2 regions of the Streptomyces sp. NPDC048331 genome follow, and region 2 is predicted to be linked to the other one. Evidence: riboswitches for the same ligand, from Rfam matches in the RefSeq annotation. Region 2 holds a riboswitch; the other holds the start of a gene.
The links. A riboswitch is a leader RNA that binds a small molecule or an ion and turns the genes downstream of it on or off. The one in region 2 is predicted to bind ZMP and ZTP.
Positions count from the first base shown of each region.

Region 1: linked by a shared signal. The riboswitch ahead of glyA (serine hydroxymethyltransferase) and the one ahead of ACGFYY_RS12000 (bifunctional 5,10-methylenetetrahydrofolate dehydrogenase/5,10-methenyltetrahydrofolate cyclohydrolase) in region 2 are both predicted to bind ZMP and ZTP.

Region 1 is NZ_JBICYT010000005.1:42,407-46,616, forward strand. Features, by position in the region: gene ACGFYY_RS10185 (glutathionylspermidine synthase family protein) at 1-469, shown strand, start outside; gene rocD (ornithine--oxo-acid transaminase) at 486-1,691, opposite strand; ZMP/ZTP riboswitch at 1,822-1,912, shown strand; gene glyA (serine hydroxymethyltransferase) at 1,946-3,214, shown strand; gene trpS (tryptophan--tRNA ligase) at 3,420-4,210, shown strand, end outside.
Region 2 is NZ_JBICYT010000006.1:43,437-47,646, forward strand. Features, by position in the region: gene ACGFYY_RS11990 (RNA polymerase sigma factor) at 1-966, opposite strand, end outside; gene ACGFYY_RS11995 (class I SAM-dependent methyltransferase) at 1,182-1,943, opposite strand; ZMP/ZTP riboswitch at 2,001-2,103, shown strand; gene ACGFYY_RS12000 (bifunctional 5,10-methylenetetrahydrofolate dehydrogenase/5,10-methenyltetrahydrofolate cyclohydrolase) at 2,182-3,027, shown strand; gene ACGFYY_RS12005 (MAB_1171c family putative transporter) at 3,144-4,210, opposite strand, start outside.

The DNA.
Region 1 (4,210 bases), on a different contig from region 2:
CACGGACGAGTTCGGCCCGCACGTCCTCGGCACCTACGACCACGGCGGCGGCTCCGGTTCCACCTGCTGGATCGAGCCGCTGTGGAAGATGCTGCTGTCCAACAAGGCGCTGCTGGCGATCCTGTGGGAGCTCTTCCCGGAGCACCCCAACCTGCTGCCCGCCTACCTCGACGGCCCGCGCGAGCTCGCCGAGCCCGGGTCCACCGGCTTCGTGGCCAAGCCCCTCCTCGGCCGGGAGGGCGCGGGGGTCACCCTGCACGAGGTGGGCGAGGGCGCGGAGCCGTTCGTACCGGAGGAGGGGGAGCGGTACTGCTTCCAGGGCCTGGCCCCGCTGCCCGACTTCGACGGCAACCGGGTGGTGCTCGGCGCGTGGGTCGTCGAGGACGAGGCGGCGGGGCTCGGCATCCGTGAATCGGCGGGGCCGGTCACGGACGAGTACGCCCGCTTCCTGCCCCACGTCATCCTCTGACCGGTACGGACGAGAGCTACGCGCCCAGCACCGACCGGAGCTGGGCGAGGCCCCAGTCCAGGTCCTCCTTGCCGATCACCAGCGGCGGGGCGATCCGGATCGTCGACCCATGGGTGTCCTTCACCAGCACCCCGAGTTCCATCAGCTTCTCGGAGATCTCCCGGCCGGTGCCGCGCGAGGGGTCGATGTCGACGCCCGCCCACAGCCCGCGGCCGCGTACGGCGGTCACCGCCCCGCCGCCGACCAGCAGGTTCAGCTCCCGGTGCAGGTGCTCGCCCAGCTCGGTGGCGCGCCCCTGGAACTCGCCGGTCCGCAGCATCGCGATCACCTCCAGGGCGACGGCGCACGCGAGCGGGTTCCCGCCGAAGGTGGACCCGTGCTCCCCGGGCCGGAACACCCCGAGCACGTCCCGGTCGGCCACGACGGCGGAGACCGGCACCACGCCGCCGCCGAGCGCCTTGCCGAGGATGTAGACGTCCGGGACGACCCCCTCGTGCTCGCAGGCGAATGTCCGTCCCGTGCGGCCCAGCCCCGACTGGATCTCGTCCGCCATGAAGAGGACGTTCCGCTCGCGGGTCAGCTCCCGTACGCCGCTCAGGTATCCGGCGGGCGGCACCAGCACCCCCGCCTCGCCCTGGATCGGTTCCAGCAGCACGGCCACGGTGTTCTCGGTGACGGCGTGGGCCAGCGCGGTCAGGTCCCCGTACGGGACGATCTCGAAGCCCGGCGTGTACGGGCCGAAGTGGTCACGGGCCTCGTGGTCCGTGGAGAAGGAGACGATGGTCGTGGTCCGCCCGTGGAAGTTGTCGGCGGCGACCACGATCTTGGCGTGCCCGTCCGGGACGCCCTTGACCTCGTAGCCCCACTTGCGGGCCGTCTTCACCGCCGTCTCCACGGCTTCCGCCCCCGTGTTCATGGGGAGCACCATCTCCTTGCCGCACAGCGCGGCGAGCTCGGTACAGAAGTCGGCGAAGCGGTCGTGGTGGAAGGCGCGCGAGGTGAGCGTGACCCGTTCCAACTGGGCGCGGGCGGCGTCGATCAGACGGCGGTTGCCGTGCCCGAAGTTGAGGGCCGAGTACCCGGCGAGCATGTCGAGGTATCTGCGGCCCTCGACATCGGTCATCCAGGCGCCTTCCGCGGACGCGACGACCAGGGGCAGCGGATGGTAGTTGTGCGCACTGTGGGCGTCTGCGGCGCGGATGGCATCAGCAGTTGTCGACACGGGGTCTCCGATCGTCCGTCCGGCGCGGTGAAGCGCCGGTGCAGCGGTGACGAGGGTGGCGTCACCTTCTTATCGTCGCTCGTATCCCGGACGCAGAAACCTCTCTCCCGGCGCGCCCGCTAAGGTGTGCGATACGCACGGCGACTGGCGTACGGGGAACCAACTCCGGGGGAGTCGTGCGCGCTCGACCGCATACAGGGCCGCTCGCCTGGGCCTCGCGGGGTACCGATCACATCGACCCCGGAGGAGCCGCCATGTCCGCGAGCCGCCATCCCGCCCTTCTCTCCACCGACCCCGAGCTGGCGTCCTTCGTCGCGGCGGAGGAAGTGCTGCAGGCGCAGACCCTGCGCCTGATCCCCAGTGAGAACTACGTGTCCGCGGCCGTCCTCGAAGCCTCCGGCACCGTGCTGCAGAACAAGTACAGCGAGGGCTACCCCGGCCGCCGCTACTACGAGGGCCAGCAGAACATCGACCGCGTCGAGGCGCTGGCGATCGAGCGGGCCAAGGGCCTGTTCGGCGTGGACCACGCCAACGTGCAGCCGTACTCCGGCTCGCCCGCCAACCTCGCCGTGTACCTGGCCTTCGCGAAGCCGGGCGACACGGTGATGGGCATGGCCCTGCCGATGGGCGGGCACCTCACCCACGGCTGGGGCGTCTCGGCGACCGGCTCCTGGTTCCGGGGCGTGCAGTACGGCGTCCGGGCCGACACCGGGCTCATCGACTACGACGCGGTGCGCGAGCAGGCCCTCGCGGAGCGGCCCAAGCTGATCTTCTGCGGCGGCACCGCGCTGCCGAGGACCATCGACTTCGCCGCCTTCGCGGAGATCGCGAAGGAGGCCGGCTCGATCCTGGTCGCCGACGTCGCCCACATCGCGGGCCTGATCGCGGGCGGCGCGCACCCGTCCCCGGCGGACCACGTGGACGTGATCTCCACGACCACGCACAAGACCCTGCGCGGTCCGCGGGGCGCGATGCTGATGTGCCGCGAGGAGCACGCGAAGGCCATCGACAAGGCGGTCTTCCCGGGCCTGCAGGGCGGTCCGCACAACCAGACGACGGCCGGTATCGCGGTGGCGCTGCACGAGGCGGCCCAGCCGTCCTTCACGGCGTACGCGCACCAGGTGGTCGCCAATGCCAAGGCGCTGGCCGCGGCGCTGCTCCAGAAGGGCTTCGACCTGGTCTCGGGCGGTACGGACAACCACCTGATCCTGATCGACCTGACGGGCAAGGACGTGCCGGGCAAGATCGCGGCCAAGGCCCTGGACCGGGCGGGCATCGTCGTGAACTACAACACGGTGCCGTTCGACCCGCGCAAGCCGTTCGATCCCTCGGGGGTGCGGATCGGCACGCCGTCGCTGACGTCGCGCGGGCTGTCCACGGAGCACATGCCGGTGGTGGCGGACTGGATCGCGCGGGCGGTCGACGCCGCCGCGAAGGGGGACGAGCAGGGTCTGGCCGTGATCCGGGCCGAGGTGACGGAGCTGATGGCGGCCTTCCCGGCCCCGGGGCTCCCGCTGTCCTGACCCTGCGGCCTGGCTGCTGGGGCTCCGCCCCAGACCCCGCGCCTCAAACGCCGGCGGGGCTGGATTTTCCAGCCGCCCGGCGTTTGAGAGCGTCCCTTGGCCGGAGACGCGGAGTGCGGGTCGGAAGGAAAGCGGTCGCTCGGCCGGGGCAGGATCCGGCCGACGGCGGGCACGGGCCCGCCCCCGCACCTGAGAGAATGAAGCCATGGCTTCTGATCGTCCTCGCGCGCTCTCCGGCATCCAGCCCACCTCCGGTTCGTTCCACCTCGGGAACTACCTCGGAGCCATCCGCCAGTACGTCGCCCTGCAGGAGACGCACGACGCCTTCTACATGGTGGTCGACCTGCACGCGATCACCGTGCCGCAGGATCCGAAGGACCTGCGCGCGAACACCCGCCTCTCCGCGGCGCAGCTGCTGGCCGCCGGCCTGGACCCCGAGCGCTGCACGCTCTTCGTCCAGAGCCACGTGCCCGAGCACGCGCAGCTCGGCTGGGTCATGAACTGCATCACCGGCTTCGGCGAGGCCGGCCGGATGACCCAGTTCAAGGACAAGTCCGCCAAGGGCGGCGTCAACAGCGCCAGCGTCGGCCTCTTCACGTACCCGATCCTCCAGGTCGCCGACATCCTGCTGTACCAGGCGAACGCCGTCCCCGTGGGCGAGGACCAGCGCCAGCACATCGAGCTGACCCGTGACCTCGCCGAGCGCTTCAACAGCCGGTTCGGCCGGACCTTCACCCTCCCCGCCGCGCACATCGTCAAGGAGGTCGCGAAGATCTACGACCTCCAGGACCCGGCGATCAAGATGTCGAAGTCCGCGTCGTCCCCCAAGGGTCTGATCAACCTCCTCGACGAGCCCAAGGTCACCGAGAAGAAGATCAAGAGCGCGGTCACCGACACCGAGGCCGAGATCCGCTTCGACTCCGAGAAGAAGCCCGGCGTCAGCAACCTGCTCACGATCTACTCCACCCTCACGGGCGAGACGATCTCCGAGCTGGA
Region 2 (4,210 bases):
CAGGTCCAGGAAGAGCATGCCGCGGCCGGTGTAGCGCTTGGCGAGGGAGACCACGAGGCGGAGGTTGGCCTCCAGCAGGTGGTTCTTCGCGCGGCGGCCGTCCTCGACCAGGATCTCCAGCTCGCGCTTGAAGGCGGGCTTGTGGTCCTCCTCCTCTTCGAGCTTGTACTCGGAGAAGAGACCGGCCTCGATGCGCTTGGCGAGCTCCACCTCCTGCTCGGCGTTGAGGAGCGGCACCTTGCCGATGAGCTTGAGGTAGTCCTTGACGGGGTCGGCGGTGGCACCGGCCACCATGACCGTCTGCGCCGGAGCGTCGTCCTCGTCGTCGTCGGACAGGACGAAGCCCTGGGTGCCGCCCGTCTTGGGCGCCTCCTCCTCGGCCTCGTCGGCGAGGTCCTCGGCAGCCCAGTCCTCACCCTCGACGACGGGGGTCTCGCCCTCGTCGGCGTCCTTGGCGCTGGTCTTCTTCGCCGCGGTCTTCTTCACGGCGGTCTTCTTGGTGGCGGTCTTCTTGACCGTGCGCTTCTTCGGCTCGGCGGCGGCCTCGGCCGACGTCTCGTCCTCGATGGCGGCGGCCGACGAAGCGGATATCGCCGTGGCGGTGGTGGCGGCCGTGGCCGCGGCGGTGGCCGCGGTCTTACGGGCGCCGATGGGGCGCGGCGCGGCGGTGGCCTTCTTGGCCACGGTGCGGGCCGGGGCGGCGGCAGCCTTGCGGGGCTTCTTCGCGGCAGCCTTGGTGGCGGGGGCCGCGCTGACGTGGAGGGCGACACCCTCCTCGTCCAGGACCTGGTTCAGGCTGCGCAGGACCCGCTTCCACTGGTCCACCGGGATGCGGCCGGCCTCGAAGGCCTGGCGCACGTCGTCACCGTTGATGTGACCCTGCTCGCGGCCGCGCTCGACGAGCGCGACGAGGGCCTCGGATTCGGCGATCTCCGGAGGGAACGTACGGGACGGGCTGAGCGACACAAGGAGCCTCTCGTTGCGAACAGATAAATGGTGGGCGGGACATCATCGCGCGAACTCGGGAAACAGACCCGAGGGGGGTCTGTATTCCGGGCCGCGCGAGGACACCTGTCGGTTCATCGCATGCCCGAGTCGATTCGTTACGCGCTGAATTGAGTGACCTGCGCCACGCTGTGGCCACGCAACCCGGAACCGCGTAGATCCGTCCGCCCTTCAGATCAGCCCGTTTTGCGGGCTTCGATGAGGAAGCGGGCGGTGTGAGCGACGAACGGACCTTCCTTCTCGATCTGTTCGTGGAGCTCACGCAACCGGTCCCGGTACCGCCCGACCGTGAAGCCGGGCACCATCCAGATCACCTTCCGTAGAAAGTAGATCACGGCTCCGATGTCGTGGAACTCCGTGCGCAGACGTTCGGAGCGCAGATCGAGGACTTCGAGGCCGGCGGCGGTGGCGTCGGCGACCGCGTCGTCGGGGTGCCTGCCGCGCCGGACCTCCTCCGGCTGCGGGCCGAGGAAGTACTCGACGAGCTCGAAGACGCTCGCCGGACCGACCTGCTGCGAGAGGTAGCTGCCGCCCGGTGCCAGCACCCGCGCGATCTCGTCCCACCAGATCGACACCGGGTGCCGGCTGGTCACCAGCTCGAAGGCCGCGTCGCCGAAGGGCAGCGGCGGCTCGTCGGCGTCGGCGACCACCACGGCGCCCAGCGGGTGCAGCAGCCGCGTCGCCCTCTCGATGTTGGGCGGCCAGGATTCGGTGGCGACCGTCAGCGGCGGCAGCGGAGCGCATCCGGCCAGCACCTCGCCGCCACCGGTCTGGATGTCCAGCGCGGACCGCACCTGGGCCAGCCGCTCGCTCATCAGCCGCTGGTAGCCCCAGGAGGGGCGCTGCTCGGTGGCCCGGCCGTCGAGCCAGGAGAAGTCCCAGCCGTCCACGGAGACGGACTCGGCCTCGGCGACAAGATGGTCGAAAGTACGCGTCATGCATTGATCGTCCCAGGTCGGACGCCCGACAACCACCGGATATGTCGACTACAGTGGTCGGCGGGCCGTGACTGGCGTTCGGGTGGATCACCACCGGGGAGCGGCCCGGCGTACCTGTGGACCTCCGGTACGTCGACTGCCGCGCGCCTGGGCGAACCGCGATCCGCAGCGACGTTCAGGAGACCCCGTGACGACTGCCCAGACTGCCCCCGCCACTGACTCCGGCTCCGCCCGGCTGATGGACGGCACGGCCCTCGCCCGCCGCATCTCGGAGCAGACCGCCGCCTACGCGGCGAAGATCACCGAGCGCACCGGCACCGCGCCCTGCCTCGCGACCGTGCTGGTCGGCGAGGACCCGGCCTCCGTGACCTACGTCCGCATGAAGCAGAACCGCTGTGCCAAGGCGGGGATCACCTCCCGCCACGTCGAGCTGCCGGCCGGGACCACCACCGAGGAGCTGGTGGCCACCCTCACCGCGCTCTCCGAGGACCCGCAGATCAGCGGCATCCTGCTGCAGCACCCCGTCCCGCACCACATCGACGAGCGCGCCGCCTTCGAGGCCATCGCCCCCGGCAAGGACGTCGACGGGGTCACCATGCACTCCTTCGCCGCCATGGGCTTCGGCCTGCCGGGCTTCGTCTCCTGCACCCCCGGCGGCATCATGCGGCTGCTCGCCGCCTACGACGTGGACCTGACCGGCAAGCACGCCGTCGTCGTCGGCCGCAGCGCGATCCTGGGCAAGCCTGCCGGGATGCTGCTGCTGGAGCAGAACGCCACCGTCACCTACTGCCACTCGCGCACCCAGGACCTGCCCTCGATCGTGCGCCAGGCGGACGTGCTGGTCGCCGCCGTCGGCAAGGCCGAGTTCATCCGGGGCGAGGACATCAAGCCGGGCGCGGTGGTCCTGGACGCCGGCTACAACGAGGGCAACGTCGGCGACGTGCACTTCGAGTCGGCCGCCGCCCGCGCCTCGCTGATCACCCCGGTGCCGGGCGGTGTCGGCCCGATGACCATCGCCGTGCTGCTGGAGCAGACCGTGCAGGCGGCCGCCGCGCAGGCCGGACTGGACCTCGCGGAGCTCTGACCGCACCGCGCGCCGACCCCGCGTGGGGACGCTCGCGCCGACGCACGCCCCGGACCCTCGTTCCGGGGCGTCGTGCTGTCGCGGGAACCCGGCCGGAGGGCCGTGGCTCGTTCCCCTCAGGCGCCGACCGGGTCGGGGGTCACGTCCGGCGGGCCGGCCGTGGCCGCATCACGGGCCGCGGCGACGATGTCGGAGGTACGGAACGCGTGGGCCAGCGCGGTCAGGGGCAGCCGGCCCAGGCGGTACGGCTGCGGGATCGCCGCCGGCCCCGGCCCGGGTCCGCCGGCGGCGGCGGCCTTGAGCCGGCACGCGGCCGCCAGGACGGCAGCGTCCGCGACCGTGGCGGCCCGCGCCTCGCTCATGCCGCGGTCCCGGGCCGCCTCGTACGCGGCGCCGCGCACCCGGGGGTCGAACCAGCCGGCCAGCGCCAGGATGCCGTCGTCGATGACCGACTCGCGGTGGATGAGCCGGATCCCCACCGGGGACCACCAGGTCAGCGGAACGGTCCGTCCCTGGGTCGCCGCGAATCCGCGCAACGCCTTCCACAGCGGGCGCAGCCGCCGGTACTGGCCGAGGGCCACCCAGGTCGCCGACCCGCCGACCAGCGGCACGAGGAATCCGGCGCCGAGCAGCAGCCCGGCGGCCCCGGCCAGGGGCGGCGCCACGTCCGTGGACAGGAACACCAGGTCGTGGCCGGTCCAGCGGGCCACGACCGAGGCCCACTTGGCGGCCAGGTAGGCCAGGTCCATCAGCCCGGCGACGACGATCAGGGCCAGTCCCGTGCGCAGCGGGCGCAGTGCGCGGTCCGCACGCGTCAGCCACTTGCCGCACAGCCAGGTCAGCCCCGAGGTGCCCATGGTGTGCGCCAGGAGGAAGCAGACGATCATCTCGCGGATCCAGGGCGTCGTCGCGTAGTACGTGTCCAGGTCCTCGAGCCGTTCCACCGGTGCGTCGCCGATGACGAACAGGACGACGATGGCCACGGTCGCCGCGCCGAACAGGGCCGTGGTCAGCCGGGTGGCCCGGCGTACGGCCGCGGGCGGCCCGCCGCGCCACTGCAGGACCAGGACGACGCACAGCCCGGAGAACACGGTGCACAGGCCGAACACCAGCGGCGCCGAGAAGTTGACCACGCCGGTGAGGCGGTTGACCGCGGCGATGGTCGACGGCGTCGCGAGGAAGT